3 regions of the Bacillus sp. ISL-39 genome follow, and region 1 is predicted to be linked to each of the others. Evidence: riboswitches for the same ligand, from Rfam matches in the RefSeq annotation. Region 1 holds a riboswitch; each other region holds the start of a gene.

What was found. Region 1 has a riboswitch for S-adenosylmethionine ahead of J7E37_RS18720 (methionine ABC transporter ATP-binding protein). Riboswitches for the same ligand answer to the same signal wherever they lie in the genome.
Region 2: another riboswitch for S-adenosylmethionine. It lies ahead of mtnW (2,3-diketo-5-methylthiopentyl-1-phosphate enolase); the one in region 1 lies ahead of J7E37_RS18720 (methionine ABC transporter ATP-binding protein).
Region 3: another riboswitch for S-adenosylmethionine. It lies ahead of J7E37_RS19485 (O-acetylhomoserine aminocarboxypropyltransferase/cysteine synthase family protein); the one in region 1 lies ahead of J7E37_RS18720 (methionine ABC transporter ATP-binding protein).

The regions. Positions count from the first base shown of each region.
Region 1 is NZ_JAGGQM010000027.1:56,233-61,398, reverse strand. It holds gene sat (sulfate adenylyltransferase) at 1-3, opposite strand, end outside; gene J7E37_RS18735 (sulfate permease) at 21-1,091, opposite strand; gene J7E37_RS18730 (phosphoadenylyl-sulfate reductase) at 1,106-1,822, opposite strand; gene J7E37_RS18725 (YezD family protein) at 1,913-2,023, opposite strand; SAM riboswitch class I at 2,861-2,964, shown strand; SAM riboswitch class I at 3,247-3,350, shown strand; gene J7E37_RS18720 (methionine ABC transporter ATP-binding protein) at 3,439-4,470, shown strand; gene J7E37_RS18715 (methionine ABC transporter permease) at 4,460-5,110, shown strand; gene J7E37_RS18710 (MetQ/NlpA family ABC transporter substrate-binding protein) at 5,127-5,166, shown strand, end outside.
Region 2 is NZ_JAGGQM010000002.1:722,177-727,342, reverse strand. It holds gene J7E37_RS05425 (DUF2087 domain-containing protein) at 126-710, shown strand; gene J7E37_RS05420 (carbon-nitrogen family hydrolase) at 971-1,753, opposite strand; gene J7E37_RS05415 (pyridoxal phosphate-dependent aminotransferase) at 1,880-3,061, shown strand; SAM riboswitch class I at 3,137-3,244, shown strand; gene mtnW (2,3-diketo-5-methylthiopentyl-1-phosphate enolase) at 3,339-4,562, shown strand; gene J7E37_RS05405 (2-hydroxy-3-keto-5-methylthiopentenyl-1-phosphate phosphatase) at 4,559-5,166, shown strand, end outside.
Region 3 is NZ_JAGGQM010000028.1:101,834-106,999, forward strand. It holds gene J7E37_RS19475 (MFS transporter) at 1-1,103, shown strand, start outside; gene J7E37_RS19480 (hypothetical protein) at 1,286-1,624, shown strand; SAM riboswitch class I at 1,711-1,813, shown strand; gene J7E37_RS19485 (O-acetylhomoserine aminocarboxypropyltransferase/cysteine synthase family protein) at 1,891-3,207, shown strand; SAM riboswitch class I at 3,319-3,432, shown strand; gene J7E37_RS19490 (methionine ABC transporter ATP-binding protein) at 3,719-4,744, shown strand; gene J7E37_RS19495 (methionine ABC transporter permease) at 4,737-5,166, shown strand, end outside.

The DNA of each region.
Region 1 (5,166 bases):
CAAGTTAATCAAACCTTTCTTCACTTTATTTTTACTGTTTCCTGTTGTACCTTTAGCTGCGAATTATTTCCCTTCATCAGGAAGAGCACCCCAAAAAGGGAAATGGCAACCCCTGCCATGGCGATGATCGGATAAACATTTTGTTCAATCATTAATTGAATGAGCGTATAAGTAAGGATCATTGACAGGACCGGTGAGACTATCCAAATCGTGAGCATCCGGACGACAATATCCTTTTTTAAGACCTTCAGGCCATCCTTGGCATAACCAATTCCAATGATGGAAGAAGTGGTGATTTGTGTAAGCGGGACTGGGATCCCGAGTAATGATGCAAGGACCACAATCGTTGCACCTGTGCCAGAAATAATGCATCCCTCTTCCAGCCTGAGCTTCGTGATTTTCTTCCCGTTTGTCTCCACGACACGCCGTCCGAAAAGAACAACCCCAAAAGCTACAAACAAACCGCCCCAGAAAATCCCGTCCCCGGATGATAAAATGCCCGCGCCCACCAGCGGGCCAACTGCATTTGCCACATTGTTCATTCCTGCCGAAAAGGCTTCAAACAGGCCCATTACTACCACCATGACTGACAGAATTGGAATTGCCCTACGCGACTCCACCCAGTTTTTGACGCGTTTGTTTTTTAAAAAACTGGAAGCAAAAATCGCTAAAACAAAGGCAATGATGGGTGTCAGGAGCCAAAAAGACATGATCCAGAGAAGTTTGCCAACGAATACGGATTGGTAAACAAGTCCTGCACCAACCACAGATCCGACAGCCACTTCACTTGTTGAAAGAGGAATGCCAAAAATGTTTGCCAAAAACAAGGACAAAGCGGCTGAGGCGACAACAATCAAGGCAATTTGAACGGTGAATGTGCTCTCCGGGACAATCCCGCTGCCCATCGTTTTGACTACTTCACCTCCTCCAAGCCAGGCTCCAAGAAAGACAGCGATACTGCACAGCAGCAAGCCCAATCCTTTTTTGACGACCCCTGAACCGTATGAAATCCCCATTGAAGCTGCCGCCCCGCTGCCCCCTATGTTCATAGCAAAAAATAAACCCAGAAGAATGGCAATGTTAGTAAGCATTGGAAAGGCCTCCTTTAGCGGGCATGCAGCCCGCATTCCGTCTTGCCGCTTCCAGACCAGCGGCCAGCTCGTGAGTCACCATCAGCAGTGACAGGCTTTGTACAAGGAAGGCAGCCAATGCTTGGATATTGTTGATCATGCAGGGCATTATAAGGCAGCCCCTTTTCGCGGATGTAATTCCAGACATCATCCCAGCTCCAATGAATCAATGGACAGATTTTGATATTTCGGAATTTCTCATCCTTGTTGACAAAATCCGTGTTTGCTCTTGTGGGAGATTGCTCCCTGCGCAGTCCAGATATCCACGCTTTTTTCGCTGTCAGAGTTTTCTGCAGCGGAATCACCTTGCGGATATTACAGCACTCGTTTGGATCTCTCAGCCACAGTGCTGACCCATATTGCGCACCCTGCTCTTCAAGACTCATTTCAGGTTCTTTTTTCTCAATCCTTAGAGACGGAAAGCGGGCTTGTATTTCGTCAATGACCTGATAGGTCTCCGGAAAGTGCAGTCCGGTATCCAAAAAGACAATATGTGCATCCGGCTTAATCTGCTGGATGAGATCGATTAACACAATCGCTTCTGCACCGAAGCTGGACGCATATACAATCTCTTCCTCCGGGTATGTCCTGTACGCCCAATCCAGGACAGAAAAGGCTCCTTTGGTCTCATCATCATGAGTAAAATCCCCGGAAACTTCCTTCCAGTTTTGATAAGTTACTGCAGCAGACATAACTCCATCCTCCCATTCTTATAAAAAAAAGGCAGTCTCCCATCAAGAATGATGGAGACCGCCTCTAGTTTTTCTAGTCAGCGTTTCTTATCAGCGTTTCTTATTTGATTGGAGACGAACCTTTTCATTTTTCTCAATTTGGACTATCCTGCCATCCTGGACAACCAATGTGATGGATCCGAACTTTAAAGTTTTCAGCATATTTTCCAGAACTTTATAGAGTTCTTCCGTCTCCTCTGTTTTCAAGCGGCTTCGCCTCCCTAAATTATTGTCTACCCAGGAATGCTTTGCTGTTTGTGCAGCTTAAAATGATTTCTTTTCAATGCAGAAAACGTTAAACGGAATTGGTTTGTGTTGGGTAGTGGTTCGCGTTGGAATAAATCCTACCATACCAGTAGGATTAATGCAATTTATTTTTTTGAAATTTATAAATTCTTTCTTTAGTACTATTTTAGTTACTTAAAAGGGTGAATATTAATATATAACTGTAGGCTGCCAACTATTTTTTGACAGCGTTCCGTTATATTTTGTTTGCTTAATAGCATTAACAAAATGATTCTTCCCTTTCAGCACTTCCGTATAAATCTTGCTTTTTCCCATATACGGGCTAATCATTCGTTGTGACAATACGGCAAAAATGCAACACTGTATTCGGCTTGATCAATTTTCCCTGCGAAGAACATAATTTTCCTTCGCTGAACAATTTCAACTTCAAGGATAATGATTGGACTGACACCTGTTACTACAGCTTTCTCCATAATAAAAGTAAAGCAACTTATAATATGCCATTTTTCGGCCTCTTGCTACGACGTAAAATTCCAGTCTAAAACGAACCGGACTTTAATAGAATCCTAGCCCGAATTCCTGTCTGGATTTCAGATAGCTTTGGCACTCTTTCCCCAATGAACTTCCCCTTAATTTCTAAATGCTTCTATTTTCCCATTTTTGGATTTTAAAAAAAATTCCTAAGAAAATGATTGACACACACTCTTTGCAGCATTAGAGTAGTAAACAAGATTTAAAACCGAATATTGTTACTTCTTATCAAGAGAGGTTGAGGGACTGGCCCTATGACACCTCGGCAGCGGACTCCTTTGGAGGACTGTGCCAAATCCAGCAAGCATGAGCTTGACAGATAAGAAGAGGCCGACTTTTCACTTGATGTCCTCTTCTTTCTGAAGGGGACTTTTTGTTTTTCAAAGGCTCTTTTCTCAAACTTTGTTGCTATTGACTACAAAAAAGGATTGAATTGCCTATTTTTCTTCCCAAAGTTGACTCTTTGTGAGAAAAGAGCAGGCAAACTTTATACCGAACAGCAAAATGACATTCTTAATTACGTTAAAATCGGCTTTAGGATTTTAACAACAATCTTTACGAAAACAGCTTTTTCAAAAGATCCCCACCTACAAATCCATATCGATACTTTCTTATCAAGAGAGGCGGAGGGACTGGCCCTATGAAGCCTCGGCAGCGGACTCACATTGAGGACTGTGCCAAATCCAGCAAGCATGAGCTTGGGAGATAAGAAGAGATATTGTCCAGCAATCGTTGCGGCATGCCCTCTTCCTGTTTCCAGGAAGAGGGCTTTTTTTATAATCCACAAAGGAGGAAGACTGATGATCACATTTGAGCAAGTGGAAAAAGTGTATGAAAGCCGCGGGAACAAGGTAGCGGCACTGAATGGAATTGATCTGGAAATCAAAGAAGGAGAGATATTCGGAGTCATTGGTTTTAGCGGTGCAGGAAAAAGCTCGCTGATCCGCTGTGTAAATTTACTGGAACGGCCCACATCAGGCAGGGTGATTGTGGATGGCTGCGACATGACTTCCCTTTCAGTAAAAGAAGTCAGGGAGATAAAAAAGAATATCGGCATGGTATTCCAGCATTTCAATCTGTTAAACTCGAAAACTGTTTTTGATAATGTCGCGATGCCGCTCATTCTCGCAAAACTTCCAAAAGCCAAAATTAAAGAGCGGGTCTATCAGCTCCTCGACTTTGTCGGCCTGGCTGATAAAGCTGACAATTATCCAGACCAGCTATCGGGAGGCCAGAAGCAGCGAATCGGAATTGCCCGGGCTCTGGCAACTCAGCCGAAAATCCTGCTTTGCGATGAAGCGACATCTGCGCTTGACCCGCAGACAACCAGTTCGATCCTGCAGCTTTTGAAAAAAATCAACAAGGAGTACAACATAACGATTTTAATCATTACCCATGAAATGTCCGTCATCCGTGAAATTTGTGACAGAGTTGCTGTCATCGAGGATGGAAGAATCATCGAAGAAGACACTGTCTTCAGTGTTTTTTCATCACCTAAAACAGAAACTGCAAGAAATTTCGTCAGCACCATCATGAATGACAGTATTCCTGATTCCGTGCACAGGATTATTGAAGGACACTCAGGACTGAATAAGGTATTCCGAATCAATTTTGTCGGAGATTCAGCCGGTCAGCCGCTTCTTTCCCAGCTATCAAAGAAATTCGATATCAATGTCAATGTTCTTTTCGGCAATATCACAGAGCTTCAAGGTATACCTTTCGGAAACCTGATTGTCGAGTTCCAGGGCAGTGATAAAGAAATTTTGAGAGCTCTTAATTTTATCGATCAACAAAAAGTAAGCATAAAGGAAGTGACAGCACATGCTAGTTAACTCAGAGCAAATTATTCAGGCTTTAATTGAAACACTGCAAATGGTGGCGTTCTCGCTTCTGTTTTCGGCAGTCCTCGGAGTGCCGCTGGGAATCGCGCTTGTGGTCACCAGGAAAGGCCATTTGCTTGAAAACGCACCTGTCTTCAATGTACTCAACAGCGTTATCAACGTCTTCCGCTCTGTGCCATTCATCATCCTGCTGGTCGCAATCATACCGCTGACCCGGCTGATTGTTGGCACGTCAATTGGTACAGCCGCGGCTGTCGTGCCGCTCGTCTTCTATGCAGGTCCGTATATTGCCAGATTGGTAGAGAATTCCCTGCTGGAAGTGGATCCGGGCGTGATTGAGGCAGCCGAATCAATGGGAGCCACTCCCTGGCAGATTGTCTTCAAATTCATTCTACCCGAAGCGATGAGCTCGCTGATCCTCGCTTTTACGATTGCGACTGTTGGATTGATCGGTGCATCAGCAATGGCAGGGGCAATCGGCGGCGGCGGACTGGGCGACCTGGCGATTACATATGGCTACCAGCGTTTTGATACCCAGACGATGTTCATCACCGTTGGCATCTTGATTGTAATGGTTCAGGGACTTCAATCCCTTGGAAATATATCAGCTAAAAAAATCAGAAGAAGATAACCAGGAGGAAATCAAAATGAAAAAACTTTTATTAGCATTGATTGTACTTAGTCTCG
Region 2 (5,166 bases), on a different contig from region 1:
CCATAAAAGGGGTCCATCCAGGAGAAATAAAAAATTCTCCAAATCCCCTTTAAATTTCGCAAAGAATGCTTTAATATTAGATGTATACCTAATTAGATGAATATTAAATTAAATGGAGTGTTTTTATGCAATTGGACAAAATTGTCGCCTTCCATAAAGCGATGGGAGACCCTACAAGGATCAGGATTGTGGCATTACTAGCGAACGGGCCGCTTCATGGCCAGGCGATTGCCGGAAAGCTGGGCCTTACTCCGCCAACAATCACACATCATATCAAGAAACTGCGGGATATCAATGTCATTGTTGAGCGCAGAGACAAAAATACAATTTATTTTCACCTTAATGAATCAGTAATCAAGCAACAGGCAAGGACGCTAGGCAGGTTAATCGAGAAAAAAGAAGGGAAGGTGGAAGCTATGATTGAACAAAATATCGAAAGGCAAAAGGTGATCGATAATTTCTTTACGAAAGACGGTAAATTAAAAAATATACCGGCACAACGGAAGAAGAGACTGATGGTATTTGAATACATGGTCCGAGGTTTGAAAGCCGGAAAAAAATATCCGGAAAAGGATCTGAACGAATATATCACGAAGTTCCACGAGGATTATGCGACAATCAGAAGAGAGTTCATCATCAATCATTACATGTATCGTGAAAATGGGATTTATGAATTGAACCCTGAAGAAATGTGGGCAAAACCTGAGTGATTTCCCTCTAGAACAGCATTAAAACCGCCCTAGGCATTGTCCCTGGGCGGTTTTTCATAGTGTTTAGAGAATCAAACAAGTGTGAATAACTATTGGGTTTTCCTAATCCAGCTCCAGCGCCTAGCACCTCGAGACGCTTGTCTAGCTGCGGCTCCTAACTCCTCGAGACGTTTCGGTCCTGCCAATGAAGTCAAAGAGCGACTTCACTGTCAGGCCCTCCAACGCTTGTCGGAGTTGGGCAGTCGCCTCCGCTTTTTGTTTTAATATAGTTCTGGCCTGCGATCCGTAAAGATAGGAATCTTGCTCCTTGCTTCCTTAACCTCGTCAAGCTCGATTTCCGCCAGGAGGATTTCCTCGCCTTCTCCACCTTCAGCGATCACTTCACCCCATGGGTTAATGACCAATGAATGGCCGGCGAAAGTATTGTTAGGGTCTGAACCAGCACGGTTGCAGGCTACTACAAAGCATTGGTTCTCGATTGCACGGGCGATGAGCAATGCCCGCCAGTGTTCCAACCTCTGGATTGGCCATTCAGCGACAACAAACATCGCTTCGACATCATGGAGTGCATGGGCACGGACCCATTCCGGGAACCGGATATCATAGCAGATCAGGCCGGCAAATTTGTGGCCATCCAAAGAGAACAACCCCTTTTCCTTCCCGGCAGCCAGATACAAATGCTCATCCATTAGCTTGAACAAGTGAAGCTTGCTGTAGGTTCCCGCATGTACTCCATTTTTATCAAATACAAGCAATGTATTTTCAATGCCTGATTCTGTTTTATTGGCAACAGAACCGCCTATGAAATGGGAGTTGTATTCCAAGGCAGCATCCTTGAAAAACGCTTTGGCTGCTTGTGCATCCTCTTCCGCAGTGTTTTTTAAATTATTCAGGTCATACCCTGTAGTCCAGAGCTCCGGAAGGATTATGATATCAGGTTTTTGAGAGTTTGCCTCTGCAATCAGTTTAGATGCGTTTTTGTAGTTTTGTGCAGGATCCCCAAAGGCAATATCCATTTGCAGGCATGCAATTTTAAATTTCATCCTTCATCACCGCCATACTTTCTGAAAATTATATCTTTACAAGTTACTCTTTACGTTATATCATTTGTGACTAGAATTTCAATTAAAATTTTGAAATAATAACATATTTTCTAAGCAGGTGAGAAGATGGAATTTCCACAATCAGATTTACTGAAAAGCCTGCCCAAGCAATTTTTTGCTTCACTGGTGCAAAAGGTGGGCGCTTATACAGAAAAAGGGGCAGACATAATAAATCTGGGGCAGGGGAACCCTGACCAGCCGACTCCACAGCACATTGTTGAAAGGTTGAAGCAAGCTGCGGATAATCCGGTTAACCATAAGTATTCGCCTTTCAGGGGTTTTCGCTCGTTAAAAGAAGCAGCAGCAGCGTTTTATAAAAGAGAATATGGGGTCGATCTTAATCCGGAAGAGGAAATTGCCATCCTATTCGGGGGTAAAGCCGGTCTCGTAGAAATACCTCAATGCCTGTTGAATCCTGGGGACACAATTCTCGTTCCAGATCCCGGCTATCCTGACTACTGGTCTGGAGTCGAGATTGCCAGGGCAAAGATGGTGACCATGCCACTCCGTGAAGAAAATGACTTTCTGCCTGATTATGATGAGTTAAGCTCAGATCAATTGGATAAAGCAAAGCTGATGTTCCTCAACTACCCAAATAATCCTACAGGTGCAGTGGCTGATAAAGAATTTTTTGATCAGACAATCGAGCTGGCACGAAAAAATGAAATTTGTGTAGTACACGATTTTGCTTATGGAGCGATTGGCTTTGACGGGAACCGCCCGCAAAGCTTTTTACAGTCCGAGGATGCAAGGGAAGTGGGGATCGAGATCTATACATTGTCAAAAACATATAATATGGCTGGATGGCGTGTTGGCTTTGCGGCAGGGAACAAGAGTGTAATAGCCGCAATCAACTTGCTCCAGGACCATATGTATGTCAGCTTGTTTGGTGCTGTGCAGGAAGCTGCAGCAGAAGCTTTGCTGGGATCGCAAGAATGCGTTGCTGAACTGAATGATTTATATGAATCTAGAAGAAACGTACTTATTGACGGTCTTACAAAAATTGGCTGGGAGGTGACTGCTCCAAAAGGCTCATTTTTTGCCTGGCTGAAGGTTCCAGAACCATTCACTTCAGTTGAATTCGCGGATTTCTTGCTGGAAAAAGCACACATAGCAGTTGCGCCAGGTGTAGGGTTTGGTGAGCATGGCGAGGGTTTTGTGAGGGTTGGCTTGCTGACTTCGGAAGAAAGATTGCGTGAAGCAGTTGGCAGGATTGAAAGCTTGGAAATATTCAAAAAAAATAGTTGACATTGATTTACGAACCTGACATAATCCTAATTAACAAATTCACTTTAACCAATTAAATAACTTGATTAAATTATTTTCTTATCAAGAGCAGGCGGAGGGACGAGCCCGATGAAGCCCGGCAACCGATCCAGCATTTAGCTGGGCACGGTGCTAATTCTTGCAGCGAAAGCTGAAAGATGAGAAGAGTTTAGTGTATTTTCTAACCTCTTCTTTGTGAAGAGGTTTTTTTATGCCCAAAATAATAATGGGTCCACAAGTAATGAAAGGATTGATCCTCATGAGTGAAATTACAGCGACATATATAATCCATGATGCTAAACATAACCCGGAGATAAAAGCAGAGGGAATCGCGCTTGGGCTGACGGTAGGGTCCTGGACTGATTTGCCGGAACTGGATCAAAAACAATTGAGAAAACATAAGGGGAGAGTGGTTTCTGTTGAAGGTTCAAGTAAGGACAACAATTCAGAGACAGTGGCAACAATCAAAATCGCTTACCCTGCTCTCAATTTTTCTCCAGACCTGCCAGCCATTCTTACAACAGTTTTTGGAAAACTATCGCTTGATGGCAAGGTAAAACTTATCGATCTGGAATTTGGAGATGAATTAAAGAAAGACTTTCCGGGTCCGCGTTTTGGAATTGAAGGAATCAGGAGCAAGCTTGGTGTTTATGATCGTCCATTGCTAATGAGCATCTTCAAAGGTGTCATCGGACGTGATATGGACTTTCTGCTAAAACAGCTTAAAGAACAAAGCCTTGGTGGTGTTGATCTGATCAAGGACGATGAAATACTGTTTGAAAATGAGCTTACACCTTTTGAAAAAAGGATCGCTCTTGGTAAAGAGGTCCTTGAAGAAGTATATGAATCTACTGGGCACAGAACCTTATATGCTGCCAATCTAACAGGAAGAACCTTACAGTTGAAGGACAAAGCAAGAAAAGCGGCTGAACTTGGAGCCGACGCACTGTTGTTCAATGTGTTTGCCTATGGCCTGGATGTTTTACAGGAACTAAGGGAAGATGATGAAATCGGCATCCCAATCATGGCTCACCCTGCAGTAAGCGGTGCGCTGACATCGGCTGATGAATATGGTTTTTCACATTCTTTGCTTCTGGGAAAATTACTCCGCTATGCCGGGGCTGACTTCTCGCTGTTCCCGTCACCTTATGGAAGTGTGGCACTCGAAAAGCAGCAGGCGTTATCAATAGCCGAGGCACTGACTGCTGAGGATCAATTCACAAGGACATTCCCGGTTCCATCAGCAGGCATTCATCCTGGAATGGTACCGCTGCTTATAAAAGATTTCGGTGTGGATTCAATCATAAATGCTGGTGGAGGCGTCCATGGACATCCTCGTGGAGCACAGGGCGGCGGGAAGGCATTCAGACAGGCAATTGATACCGTACTTCAAGGAAAAACACTTGAAGAAGGCGCACTTGAGCATGATGAGTTGAAAGCTGCTATTGCTCTTTGGGGTTCGTCAGAGGCGGTGGCAAAGTGAGTCAGCCAGTGATTTTTTGTGACTTTGACGGAACAGTAACCGAAAAGGATAATATCATAGCGATCATGAAGGAATTCGCGCCTGATGGCTGGGATGAAATAAAAGAAGCGGTGCTTGACCGCAGTATTTCAATCAGGGAAGGAGTAGGGAAAATGTTTTCCCTCCTTCCGGTCTCCAAGAAGGAAGAAATTATTCAGTTTGCTAAAGAGAAGGCTAGGATCCGTCCGGGTTTTCAGGAGTTTCTTGATTTTGCCCATGAAGAAGGAATTCCTGTTTACATCGTCAGCGGCGGTATTGACTTTTTTCTCGAACCAATCATTGAACCATTCGGACCGATAACAGGCATCTACTGCAACGGTTCAGATTTTTCCGGCGAAACAATAAAAATTGAATGGCCAAACAGCTGCGATGATCAGTGTTCAAATGATTGCGGCTGCTGCAAACCAACAATCATGAGAAGATTAGAACAAAGCGATGCTTATAAAATCGTCATCGGGGATTCCGTAACAGATTTGGAAGCTGCCAAAAAAGCAGATCTTGTACTGGCTAGAGATTACTTGAAGGATAAATGCGAAGAGTGGGAAATCGCATATAGACCATTTGA
Region 3 (5,166 bases), on a different contig from region 1:
AGGTCATAGCCATGACCTCGCTGGCAACTGCTCTCATTCTTATCCCTGCAGGCATACTGAGTGATAAAGCAGGCAGGAAAAAATTAATGCTGTATGGAGCCGTCACGACAGGGCTGATCTTATTCAGCCGGAGTATTGTTGAAAGTCAGTCCTTATTAATTCTTTTTGCGTTTGGAACAGGCCTTGCTTCCGCATTTATCCAGGTGTCGATCATTCCCTGGCTGGCGGAGAATTCGAAACCTGAACAACGCGTACATTTATTCAGTATTCACTTTGCGATGATGACGGGTGCCAATGTAATAGGAAGTCTTTTGGGTGGAATCCTCACAGACTTATTCGGCATGGTGGTACCTGGACTTGAAAGTATCAGGTATACATTGATGATTGGATCGTTCTTGTTTATGGCTGCCCTGCTTCCGATTATGAGGTTAAATGAAAATCGGCCATCCCGCATATCGGCTGGCGATATAAAAGAAAAATCCAAAATCATCCCGCATAAAGCCAGCTTCAAAATTATCCTGCTGTTTGCGGTAGCCCAATTGATGATAGGCTTTGGAGCAGGATTGGTCATCCCATACTTGAACCTCTATTTTGCGGATCGGTTCATGGCTTCCAATTCATTGATTGGCCTGGTCATTTCACTGGGGCAGGGAGCAACAGCTGTAGCGATGATCATCGGGCCTTTGGTTGTGCGCAGACTTGGGGAAGTAAGAGCGGTAGTTGTTTTACAGATGCTTTCTTTGCCGTTTTTGCTGCTGACAGCGTACACTCAGAATTTTTGGCTGGCAGCTCTAGGCTTTTTATTCCGTCAGGCACTAATGAACGCGGGCAATCCAATCCAGATGTCGTTAATGATGTCGAAGGTTGATGATTCCATGAAGGGTTTGGCCAACTCTGTGAATCAAATGGTGTTTAATCTCGGCTGGGCAGTGATGGGGCCGGTATCGACTGGGATTGTCTTGAAATACGGTACCTATTGGGGATATGCAACAGTTTTTACTATCACTGCTGGTCTGTATTTAGTTGGATCCACTTATTTCTTCGTAGTCTTCAAAACGATGGATAAGCCAAAATCCGGCATAGTGAATACAAAAACGGCTTGATTACTGTATTTCTTTGGATATATTTCTCGGGAAATGAAAGACAATGCCGAAATATCACACGGTATTGTCTTTTTTACGTTATTCACGATGTAAATTCATTTTTCATCGAATTATTTGTCGAAGGATTCCAACAGGTTTTTCCCTAATTACAAGGAATATGTAATATGAGGGAGTTGATCGGAATGCAAGAACGAATAGACAGGTTTGTGAATGAGATTCCCAACAAAGAGCATATTCTGCAACTAGTAAAAAAACTGGATTTAATCTTAAAAATAGAAGCAGAGGGTAACACCTACTACATGTCTTTTAAGGATGGCAGGGTTGCCCGCTGTGATCCCTGTATGGATACGGGAAAAACTGCAACAATCTCGGGGATGAATGCGTATTTTGAGCATTTATTTGATGGGAATCTTAAATTGCTGCAAGGAATAAAGATGAATTATTTTACAACTGATTGTCCTTTTCGCGCCCAATTGGTTTTGGAATCGTTATTTTATCTTGCGGGACCAGTTCGTGTATAAATTTATATCTGAATAATCTAAATATATTGACTGGTAATTTGTGACGTGCTATTATCACTTTAACGCAGTAAAAACGAAATTGAATATTCTTATCCAGAGAGGCGGAGGGACTGGCCCCATGAAGCCCGGCAACCGGTTGTGAAACACGGTGCTAATTCCAGCAGAGTTTTTGCTCTGAAAAGATAAGGAGAGATGATAAATGACCCTCTTCTTAGGAAGAGGGTTTTTGTTTTTTCAGATAAATTATTTAGATTGGAGAGATGGAGATGACTAATGAGCAAAAGACTTACAGGATAGAAACGCTGGGGGTACATGGCGGCCAGTCACCAGACCCGGTGACCGGAGCAAGGGCAGTACCAATTTATTCGAGCAATGCATTCCAATTCGAAAACACAGAACATGCAGCAGATTTATTTGCACTTAAAGAACCGGGTTATATTTATTCAAGGATACATAATCCGACTGTTACTGCCCTGGAAGAAAAAGTGGCTTTGCTTGAAGGCGGTGTAGGTGCGCTCGCTTTATCAAGCGGGATGTCTGCCATCACGATGGCCATCCTGAACATTGCGCATGCGGGTGATGAGATTGTCGCTGCCGCTAATCTATATGGGGGCACATACAATCTATTTGCTGTCACCCTTCCAAAGTATGGAATAAAAGTTCACTTAGTTGATTCTGTTGATCCTGAAAATTTCCGAAAGGCGATCACTCCAAAAACAAAAGCAGTCTATGCAGAAACAATCGGCAATCCAAGTCTCAGGGTTCTGGATATTGAAGCTGTGGCCGAAGTTGCTCACGAAGCAGGTGTTCCGCTGATCATCGATAACACATTTGCAACACCATATCTATGCCGGCCAATTGAACATGGCGCAGATATCGTCGTCCACTCGGCAACCAAGTGGCTATTAGGAAATGGGACAGTCATGGGCGGGATTATTGTGGATGGCGGAAACTTTGATTGGAAGTCTCCTAAATTCCCAGGCTTCAATGAGCCGGACAACAGCTACCATAACATTGTCTACAGTGAAGCAATCGGTGCTGCCGCCTATATCGTAAAGGCAAGAGTACAGCTTTTGCGTGACCTTGGACCGGCACTCAGTCCGCTGAGTGCGTTCCAATTCAATCTTGGCATAGAAACTTTGCATGTCCGCATGAAGGAGCATATCGCCAATACCCGTAAAATCGTAGGTTACCTTGAGTCCCATCCTGCTGTTACATGGGTCAGCTATCCAGGTCACGAGTCACATCCTGACAAAGAATTGGCAGATCGTTATCTTCCAAAGGGAGCCGGGGCAGTAGTCATTTTTGGAATTGAAGGCGGCAGGGAAGCCGGAGCAAAGCTGATCAACTCATTAGAATTATGGTCCCATGTCGCGAACGTCGGCGACGCAAAAAGCCTGATTATCCATCCTGCAAGCACAACCCATCAGCAGCTGGACTCAGAAGGCCTTAAAGCAGCTGGGGTTCCTGAAGATTTAATCCGCCTGTCAGTGGGGATTGAAAACGTTGAGGACATCATTGAAGACCTGGAGCAGGCGATCGAAAAAGCGACCGGAGTACCTGGAGTCCCGGCTAAAATTTGAAATCCATAACCTTCCAGAAAATATTTGAAAATAATTTTATTGACACACTTTTTTACTCCGTGCTACAATCACACTCGTAACTTAAAACCGATTAGATAATTTAATAGCGTGCTCTTATCAAGAGAGGTGGAGGGAAGTGCCCTATGAAGCCCGGCAACCGTCAGTAAGCATTGCTTGCTGAAATGGTGCCAATTCACGCAAAGCGATCGCTTTGACAGATGAGAGAAAGGAATCCACTATTACTATGCCTTTCTGCTCACTTGCAGGAAGGCTTTTATTTTGTTCTTTTCGAATAAATGCTAAAAAGTTATAGCCAAAAAGCATGTCCGAAAAGATTTTATCACAAGAGCACAATTTTCCCGTTAAGGATAAGAGCCTATTGCCCGATTTTACTGAGTTTGAATTTTTTCGGTTAGGGAATGGGAAACTAGATTGATAACCTTCTTATTTTTAGGGAAATTTAACGGTTTTAATAAGTGTGGAATACTCGGTTGCAAAGAGGGGGAGTCAATTGATTACAATAAAAAATGCCAGAAAGATTTATCCTTCCAACAAGGGAGAGGTTAAGGCAGTCGATGATGTCAACCTTGAAGTCAAGGAAGGAGAAATCTACGGAGTCATCGGCTACAGTGGTGCCGGTAAAAGTACTTTGATTCGAATGCTGAATGGGCTGGAGATCCCGACATCAGGTTCTGTAGTTGTAGCCGGAAAGGAAGTTTCCAGGATTAAGGGAGCAGAACTGCGCAAGGCCCGCCAGGAAATCAGCATGATTTTCCAGCATTTCAACCTGCTCTGGTCAAGAACAGTGGCAGAGAATATCGCGTTCCCGCTTGAAATTGCAGGAGTTCCAAGTGCTGAGAGAGAGAAACGGGTAAAAGAGTTAATCACACTTGTAGGTCTCGAGGGCCGGGGAGATGCCTATCCTTCCCAGTTGAGCGGCGGTCAGAAGCAAAGGGTCGGAATCGCCAGGGCGCTTGCCAATAATCCTAAGGTACTGCTTGGGGATGAAGCAACGTCAGCACTTGATCCGCAGACGACTGACCAGATTCTTGATCTCCTTGTTGATATTAATAAAAGGCTCGGTCTTACGATCGTCCTGATCACTCATGAAATGCACGTTATCAGGAAAATCTGTCACCGTGTCGCCGTAATGGAAGGCGGAAAGGTTGTTGAAACAGGACCTGTTTTGGAAGTATTCAAGAATCCACAGCAGCCAATCACGAAAAGATTCGTCCAGCAGGTGACAGAACCGGAGGAAACAAAGGAAACAGTTGACCACTTACTTGAGCGATATCCACATGGTCGTGTTATCCAGCTGACATTCGTAGGTGAAGGGACCGAACAGCCGCTGATCACCAACTTGATCCGTAAGTTTTCAATAACGGTCAATATTGTCCAGGGTAAAATTTCGCAGACACAAAATGGTTCATATGGAACCTTGTTCATCCATCTTGATGGTGAAGAGGGCGAAGTAGCCCGGGCAATAGAGTATATCGGCCAGCATGAAGTCGGCGTGGAGGTGATTTCGAATGGCTGAGACATTGTTTCCGAATGTCAACTGGGACAGAATGTGGGAAGCGACAGTTGAGACACTATACATGAGTGCCATTTCCGTTGTGGCTACTTTCATCCTTGGAGCAATCCTGGGACTGCTGCTGTTTTTGACATCTAAGGGCAATATTTGGGAAAACAAACCGGTCAATTTAGTATTGAGCGCAATTGTTAATATTTTCAGATCGATCCCGTTCATTATTTTAATCGTCCTATTGATTCCTTTTACAAAGGTCATCGTGGGCTCGATGATCGGGGAAAACGCTGCATTGCCTGCACTGATCATTGGATCGGCTCCATTTTACGCAAGGATGGTTGAAATTGGCTTGCGTGAGATTGATAAAGGGGTCATTGAAGCAGCAAAGTCTATGGGGGCCAAGACGACAACGATCATCTGGAAGGTGCTGC